Regions from separate parts of the Shewanella sp. HL-SH5 genome, predicted to be linked through region 1. Evidence: predicted binding sites of a transcription regulator. Region 1 holds the regulator's gene; each other region holds the start of a gene.
The links. Region 1 encodes MetJ, which represses methionine synthesis genes. Its sites were predicted from a motif close to TAGACGTCTAGACGTCTA; they were not measured.
Positions count from the first base shown of each region.

Region 1 (2,212 bases):
TAACCTAGGACTTTTTGAACTGGAACCCGTTACCGGTAAAACCCACCAGTTACGGGTACACATGCAGAGTTTAGGCATGCCTTTATTACATGACCGTTTTTATCCCAGACTGCAGGCTAAAGACGATGATGATTTTGACAAACCATTACAGTTATTAGCGCAGCGTTTGCAGTTTGTTGACCCAATCACTAATGAAGTTAATGATTGGTGCAGTGAAGGACTTACTATGTGATTTAAGCTATGTTAACAAAGGTTTTTAAAGGCTATTTAATGACTTTACCGTTAATAGTAGCGCACTTAACGAACACAATATTAAGGTGGCTTTGCGGGTTTTGTTTTTATCGACTTTGCCGACAATGCGTCCTGCTATAACATAGCCTGCGAATACCGATGGAAGCAGCATTAAAGAAAGCCAAATGTGCTTCACTTCAACTAAACCTACAATGGCTAAAATAGCCAGTGCAATCATTGAGCTAAAGATAAAAAAGGCTGATAGTGCCGCCCTAAATTGGCTGGCATCTTTTCCGGCCAGCAAAATAGCCATTGGCGGTCCACCAATGGCGGCAATGTTGCCAAAAATACCTGAAACAATACCCGCAATAAATAAGGTTATCCGATTCACAGGTGCGGATAATTTAAAAATACTTAATAAAACCGCTGTAAATACAATGGCAGCAATGGCTAGTCCTAATATTGGTTGAGGGGCGAGCAATAGTAAGCTTGCGCCCAAAAAACCACCCGGAATTCTGCCCAGTAACGCATATTGCAAACCATTAAATTCTAAATGGCTACGCTCTCTGAATAAGGTCATTAGTGAAATTGCAAACCCCATCACAATCACTGGAACGGGCACTAACTGTGGGTCGATAATATACAGTAAGGGACTGGCGACTACGGCTAAACCGAAACCGATTAAGCTTTGGGTTAATGCGCCGCAAAAGATAATAACTGAGGCGAGTAATAACGTGGTGGGATCAATGAATGGCATGCAATGACTCTTAGTAACTAACGTTTTTCAACACAAGCATTTGTATATTGATTGATATCAATCGTTTGATCGTGTCTAAAAACAAAATTCCATCAAGATAACTACCCTGACTAAGCAGGATATTCATCTTGATGGAATGAATAGCAGGTGTAAAATGACTTAAAAGTGATTAATTACTCTAAGTCTTCCCATTCAATACCCATTTGGTCCATCAATGCTTTCGCTTCACGCGGAATGCTGTCAGGCTCATCTTTTGATAAGTCATGATCATCGGGCAATGGTTGACCCGTGTAAGCATGTAAAAAAGCTTCGCAAAGTAATTCACTATTTGTCGCGTGACGTAAATTATTTACCTGGCGACGAGTGCGCTCATCGGTCAGTACTTTCAATACTTTTAACGGAATTGAAACTGTGATTTTTTTTACTTGTTCATTCTTCTTGCCGTGTTCGGCATATGGGCTAATATAGTCGCCATTCCACTCAGTCATTAACTCACCCTTTACTTTAAATACGGTGCAGATTTTAAACCCTTAAAGTTTCTAGTCAAATTATTGCTGTGTTTTAGTGCACATTGCAAATAGATTTCTTTATGTTTAGACGTCTAAACGTCTATTTTTGTTGACCTGAGCTGCTCAGTTAGGTAAATTTAGCCATCTAGACATCTCTTTGTGTGTTCGTAATGTTAGGAATCAATCATGACCAAGTCTTGTAAACAACATAGCAATGCTACTGTCGCCGTCCGACAGGGGATTGAAAGTGACACACAACATGGTGCAGTTGTCCCGCCAATTTATTTATCGACCAATTATTCTTTTGATGGCCATAAAAATCCGCGTGAGTTTGATTACAGCCGTTCAGGCAATCCAACACGTTGTATTTTAGGCGAAGCCTTAGCCAAATTAGAGCAAGGGGCTACCGGAGTGATAACCTGTACTGGTATGGCTGCCATTACGCTAGTGACCCATTTATTAGGCCCAGACGATTTATTGGTTGTGCCACATGATTGCTATGGAGGTAGTTACCGTTTATTTACTAACCTGGCCAAAAAAGGTCAGTTTAAATTGGCCGTCGTTGATCAAACCAACGCGGCAGCATTAGCGGAAGCCATTGCCAAAAAGCCTAAAATGGTGTGGTTAGAAACCCCATCCAATCCATTACTGCGTGTGGTCGATATTGCCGCTATTGCCAATGCAGCAAAAGAAGTTGGCGCATTGGTTACCGTGG
Region 1 is NZ_CP195038.1:550,924-553,135, forward strand. It holds gene ACRWQM_RS02260 (pseudouridine synthase) at 1-232, shown strand, start outside; gene ACRWQM_RS02265 (sulfite exporter TauE/SafE family protein) at 257-988, opposite strand; gene metJ (met regulon transcriptional regulator MetJ) at 1,162-1,476, opposite strand; gene metB (cystathionine gamma-synthase) at 1,684-2,212, shown strand, end outside.

Region 2 (2,212 bases), 270 kb from region 1:
GATTTACGATTAAGTAAGCCAAGCATAAACAAGCCGAAGTTAACTAGATGGCTAATAGGGGAAGCACGAACAAGATCAAACATACACGCTCCGCTGAGTATCCCGCTCAGGCGTAAAAATGAATAGTGACAAGCTGGTATCTGACTTTTGCTGGCCACAGACATATAATATGCAGGACAAACAATCACAGTTGCGGGGACAGTTCGGGCTTACCCGATTCCCAATACTCAGCACTATATATAACACGGCTCTATTTTGGTGGTTAATGATGGCCAGTTCAATCTAAAACTGAGCTTTTCAAAACATAAGCTGCCTTGTGTGGCCATTTGTAAGTCATCTGCATCAATAAATACATCAACTGTCATCAACGCGGCATAGGGTAATTGTAATTGCGTAAACACACCAGCCTGCCCTTCAGCACCTAAAAGTTGTGCCATAATGCAACGCATTACCCCGCCATGGGTCACAACAAGTGCTTGATTGGGTAATTCACTTATCAGAGTTTCATTGGTCAATTTTGCAGTGGCAAAAGACTCATCCTGAACATCACCGTCAATCGAATTCAGCATCTGACTAATAATTTTCACTAATACCTGCTTCACTCGGGCACTAAAATCAACTAAGTGCTCACCTCCTGGTGGCGTGTTGTCATGCAGCCAAGGGTTTGCCCAGTATGCATCTAATTGCGCTTGATGTAGCTTATATAATGCCTTCCAGGTTTGACCATCCCATTGGCCAAAATCAATTTCTTGTAAACTGTCTAATAGGGTTATGGGCAACTGGTGTTGTTTTGCGATAAGGTCACTAAACACAGCGCAACGCCTCAACGGGGATGAATACACAATAGCAGGGCATAGCGCTAAGCTATTAAAAGCTTGTTGCATTTGTATTTGACCTTGCTCAGACAAGGCTACATCTGTTTTACCGCGCAGGATATCACCGCCAAGGCAGTGACCATGGCGCAGGAATACCAATTGAAGATGTTTCATGGTTTTCTGCCTTGCCCTGAAGATAACAACTCGCGTATTATGGACGTCTATACGTATAAATGTCCAAACAAAATTCTGTTTGTTGAGAGCCAGCTATTCATTATTTACCCATTAACTCTCAATAAAATAGCTAGTTAGATAAATATGTCACGATTAAGTTAACGTGCCACTGCATTAAAAAGGTAATCCGTTATGACCAAGTCAACTTCCTACAGTCAAGTGCTTGAACAACTGACAAACACGCTAAAAGAGCGAATTGTCATTCTCGATGGTGCTATGGGTACCATGATCCAAGACTACAAGTTGGAAGAAGAAGATTACCGTGGTGACAGATTTAAAGACTGGCATTGCGACGTCAAAGGCAACAATGACATGTTGGTCCTTAGCCAACGTCAAATCATTAAAGATATTCATACTAAGTATCTGCTAGCCGGTGCTGACATTATTGAAACCAACACCTTTAACGCTACCACCATTGCTATGGCTGACTACGATATGCAGTCGCTATCGGCTGAAATTAATTTAGAAGGTGCCCGGGTTGCACGCGAAGCAGCCGATGAAGTGGCCGCGCAAACGGGTTATGCCCGCTATGTAGCGGGTGTGCTTGGTCCAACCAATCGCACCTGCTCAATCAGCCCAGATGTAAACGACCCTAGCTTTCGTAACGTTAGCTTTGATGAGTTAGTTGATGCTTATGTTGAGTCAACCACAGCCTTAATTGAAGGCGGCGCCGACATCATTATGGTTGAAACCATCTTTGATACCTTGAACGCCAAAGCCGCCTTATTTGCCATTGAGAAAGTATTTGATCAACTTGGCGATCGCTTGCCAGTAATGATTTCAGGCACAATTACCGATGCATCTGGTCGCACATTGACCGGCCAAACCACTGAAGGTTTTTACAATTCACTGCGTCATATCAAGCCGTTATCTATCGGTCTTAACTGTGCATTAGGCCCAAAAGAACTGCGCCCTTATGTAGAAGAGTTATCCCGTATTGCTGAATGTTTTGTGTCTGCTCACCCAAACGCAGGTTTACCAAACGAGTTTGGCGGTTACGATGAAACTCCAGAGGAAATGGCCGAAATCATTAGTGATTGGGCCCGTGAAGGCATGCTGAATATTGTAGGCGGATGTTGTGGTAGTACCCCTGATCACATCAAAACAATACGAGAATCAGTGATCAATCATGAGCCGCGCCAAATTCCTGATATTCCGGTGGC
Region 2 is NZ_CP195038.1:825,750-827,961, reverse strand. It holds cobalamin riboswitch at 115-263, opposite strand; gene ACRWQM_RS03450 (histidine phosphatase family protein) at 234-989, opposite strand; gene metH (methionine synthase) at 1,182-2,212, shown strand, end outside.
Region 2: a site for MetJ is predicted at 1,030-1,047, ahead of metH (methionine synthase). Genes of this name have one in related genera too.

Region 3 (2,212 bases), 1.8 Mb from region 1:
CAATATTTGTGCGGCCTATTTTATAAGCGTTTATTATCTCGAGCAGTGGTTACTTAGCGATAGCCTGATTGTAACGCTCAAAAGCACGTTCAAGATCGGCAATTAAATCCTCTGAGTCCTCCAAGCCGATATGTAAACGAATAAGTGGCTTACTGCTATCCCATTGGGTTGCAGATCTTATTTTATCAATACCGAAAACACCCAAAATTAAGCTTTCAAAGCCGCCCCACGAAAAGCCCATTTTAAAATGCTGCATGTTTTCGACAAAAGCGGTAATGCTTCTAAGATCGCCATCTTTTAAAACAAATGAAAACAAGCCATTCGCGCTGGTAAAGTCACGCTTAAAGAATTCATGACCTGGGCATGTTTCAAAAGCAGGATGTCTGACATGGTCAACCTCGGGACGCTTTGCTAACCAATTGGCGACTTTAAGTCCATTTTTATGGTGCTGGGCCATACGGACTCCTAGGGTACGTAACCCTCTGGCCGCTAAAAATACATCATCTGGCGAAGTTGTTTGTCCCATTAAATAGCTGTTTTCACGTAATTGTGGCCAGTGAACCTCATTTGCCGTTGCGGTACCCATCATGACATCTGAATGACCGACAATGTATTTAGTCGCCGCTTGAATAGAGATATCCACACCCATTTCGAATGGTCTAGAATTAATCGGTGAAGCCCAGGTGTTATCCAGCATCACAACGATATTATGTTCATGGGCGATGCGACTCAGCGTCGGCACATCTTGTACTTCCATGGTGATCGACCCTGGCGACTCAAGGAAGAGTACCTTAGTATTTGGGCGAATGAGATCACGTATGCCTTCACCAATCATAGGATCATAATAGCTCGTTTCTATGCCAAATCCGGCAAGCATTTTGTCGCATAAATCACGTGTGGGTTCATAGGCGGTGTCGACCATTAATAAGTGATCGCCACTTTTTAAAAATGATAATAGTGCCGCACTAATAGCCCCTGCACCGGATGGATATAACGCCGTGCCAAAGCCGCCTTCAAGTTCTGCAATGGCTTCTTGAAAGGCAAAATGGGTTGGCGTACCACGACGACCATAGAATAACTCGCCATTGGTCTTATTTTTAATGGCAAAACGCATGTCGTCCATGGTGTCAAACACCACTGTAGATGCTCTAAATACCGGCGGATTAATAATGCCTTTAGTGTATTTTTTATCTCGACCTAAGCTGACTATTTGGGTTGCTTGTTTACCGTGTTTATTCATTATTAATTCATCCACTAAAAACCTATTTAGCCATCCTAACATCTATACGGCTAAATGAAAGGGGCGAGAGATAGATAATATCGGCTACATAGGCAAAATGGCTTATGTCGTTTCCACTATGGGTAATGTTAAACAAAACTCAACGCCACTTTGATGTATCTCATCCGCTTGAAGTGTCGTTTTGTTAATGTCATCTTCTATTACACTGCTGACATTGCTCGCTTTAATGGTGCCATGGTGAAAATCAGTTACTAATCTTGCGATATACAAGCCTAAACCAAGATGGGGTTTGTTGGTGGGAATTTGTGGCCTTATTGACACCATAGATTCAAAAATCTGCTCGCTCATGTTTTCAGGTAATTTTGGTCCGATATTAGTTATTTTTAGAATCGCCTGTTTATGATATTGATTTAAGCTGACACTAATAGCACTATCTGGCTGGCTAAATTCAATGGCATTACTAATGAGTTTATCCATTAATTGGGCAATGTATTCTGGAACGCCATTACACATCATAACTTTATCTTCAATAAATACGTTAAAACGCTGCTCTGGGTAGGTCATCTGATAACCTTGCATACAGCCACCGATAACCTTTTTTAAGGGAAATGTGCTGCGTTCAGCATGTGATAAGCTGGCTTCGAGATTAGTTGCCTCAGTTAAGTTATTTAAAATCAGATGTAATCGATTGACACCGTCCTGCGCTCTATTGACATATTTTTTACTTGCTTGATCTAGGTTTTGATTGCTGAGGTGCTCTAAAGAGCTTCGAACAACTGCAACAGGGGTACGAAGTTCATGTGATAGCCGCGATGACATGTTTTCTAAATAGTGAGTATATTGACCGAGTCTGCCGACAATATTGGCAAAGCTTCGTGATAAATCACCTATTTCATCTCGATTTCTTGACGGAGTGATTTGATTTCTGACACGTCCCTGGCTGTCTATGGCTAATTCAGCTTGGTCACGTAA
Region 3 is NZ_CP195038.1:2,385,916-2,388,127, reverse strand. It holds gene ACRWQM_RS10455 (cystathionine beta-lyase) at 50-1,240, opposite strand; gene pdsS (proteobacterial dedicated sortase system histidine kinase) at 1,343-2,212, opposite strand, start outside.
Region 3: a site for MetJ is predicted at 1,276-1,293, ahead of ACRWQM_RS10455 (cystathionine beta-lyase). Genes of this name have one in related genera too.

Region 4 (2,212 bases), 1.2 Mb from region 1:
CCCTGAAAAGTTTAATTTGTTCAAGTGCTCCTAACTATGAGGTTTAACCACATCATCAATAAGCCAAAGTGCTTAATACTTGAACATCATCCTGTGTTTGATTTTATACCTAAATCTTACCTTGAAGCCAGATACAATTGCTCATAAACGCCTAGAAGTAAGGTAAATGGATAAACTGAGTAATAAGGGTAGTAGAAATTAACTAGAACAAAGAGAAAGTTTATCAGTCAAAAGTATTAATCGTATTTTTGACTGATAAATCATAAAGTTTTTAACTAGGGCTTAATAGCTACATTTAAATTTTGAATTTGTCGATTATGCAGACTAGTTAATAAGACTAATCCACAAATACCGCCAATCAAGGCTAAAAACATGTCAGACTGGGTATCCCATACATAGCCTTGAGTGCCTAAAAAGGCTTCGGCATTTTCACCCGTTGCGGCGGCAATCCACCATTCTATTAGTTCATAGAATGCAGAGAACGCTAATACAAAACATACCGACAAAAACTGGCACCAAGCTCCCAACTGAAGTACTCCGTTACGCAACATTATTTCTCTGGCGACAATAACAGGCACAAAACCTTGGGCAAAATGACCGACTTTGTCATAGTTGTTTCGCTCACTGCCCATCACTTGCGCTAACCAGTCAAATAACGGTACTTCCGCATAGGTAAATCTCGCTCCAACCATTAATACTATGCAATGAAATAAAATCAGCCAATAGGCCAAAGGGGTTAATGGGAAGCGGCTTCGAGTATAAAATAACAGTGGTAACGCGATTAAAGCGGGTATCGCTTCTAACCACCAAGTGAACATATCTTTGGGATCACTCACGGACCAAAGTAGCACCGCGACATAAATTACCATCCATATAACTTTATTCAGCAATGTAAATTCCTCTTATTCGATATTGTTCTAGAATTAGAATATTAACTTTAGCCATCTAGCCCTCCACAACTGGCCAAAAAAGTGCTACTTTGACTAGGCGCTGGAAGTCGCAAATTATTCCCAAAGTAGAATTGACCTTATTGGCCGTTTCTAAGGTTAGTAACTTGACGTCACTTGGGAACAGATATCAAGCATAAACTAATTGATATTATAAGCATAAGTACTAATTTAACTAGGTACTAAATCAGCAATTATACATTAGAGGGTACCCATATCATGGCGAAACATTCGCTTGACAAGGATAAGATAAAAATCCTGCTGTTGGAGGGCGTCCACCAAAGTGCGGTAGATGTACTAGAAAGAGCAGGCTATACCAACATTGAATATCACAAAGCCTCACTAGGCGAAAGTGAGTTATTGGAGTCCATCAAGGATGCCCATTTCGTTGGTTTACGCTCGCGCACTCAATTAACTGCTGAAGTACTTAGCCATGCAGAGAAGCTGGTTGCCATTGGCTGTTTTTGTATTGGAACCAACCAAGTTGATCTTGCCGCAGCTGAAAAACTCGGTGTGCCTGTTTTCAACGCGCCATTCTCTAATACCCGCAGTGTCGCTGAATTAGTCATTGGTGAAATCATCATGCTGATGCGCGGCATTCCACAACGTAACGCTCAATGTCACCGTGGCGGCTGGCTAAAAAGCGCCAACGGTAGCGTTGAAGTGAGAGGAAAAACCCTAGGTGTCATTGGTTACGGCCATATTGGCACTCAGCTCGGTATTTTGGCTGAAACCTTAGGCATGCGAGTTATTTTCTTTGATATTGAAGATAAATTACCCCTTGGTAATGCCTCACAAATTCACAGCCTAGAAACATTACTGGCCACAGCTGATGTTGTAAGCTTACATGTTCCTGAAACGCCACAAACTAAAGATATGTTTGGTGAGAAAGAATTTAGCCAAATGCGCAAGGGCAGTTTCTTCATTAATGCTTCTCGCGGCACAGTGGTTGATATCGATGCACTTGCAGAGGCTGTTAAGTCTGAGCACATTGCAGGCGCGGCTATCGATGTATTCCCAGTTGAGCCTAAATCAAATGATGATGAATTTGTTAGCCCACTTCGTGGCCTGGAGAATGTGATACTGACACCGCATATTGGTGGCAGTACCGCTGAAGCGCAAGAAAACATTGGTATTGAAGTTGCGGGTAAATTGGCTAAATACTCAGATAATGGTTCTACGGTATCTGCCGTTAACTTCCCTGAAGTATCACTAGCGCAACACGCTGGTGCCTCACGTTTACTGCATATTCACCATAACCGTCC
Region 4 is NZ_CP195038.1:3,563,134-3,565,345, forward strand. It holds gene ACRWQM_RS15525 (DUF2238 domain-containing protein) at 276-869, opposite strand; gene serA (phosphoglycerate dehydrogenase) at 1,167-2,212, shown strand, end outside.
Region 4: a site for MetJ is predicted at 939-956, ahead of serA (phosphoglycerate dehydrogenase). Genes of this name have one in related genera too.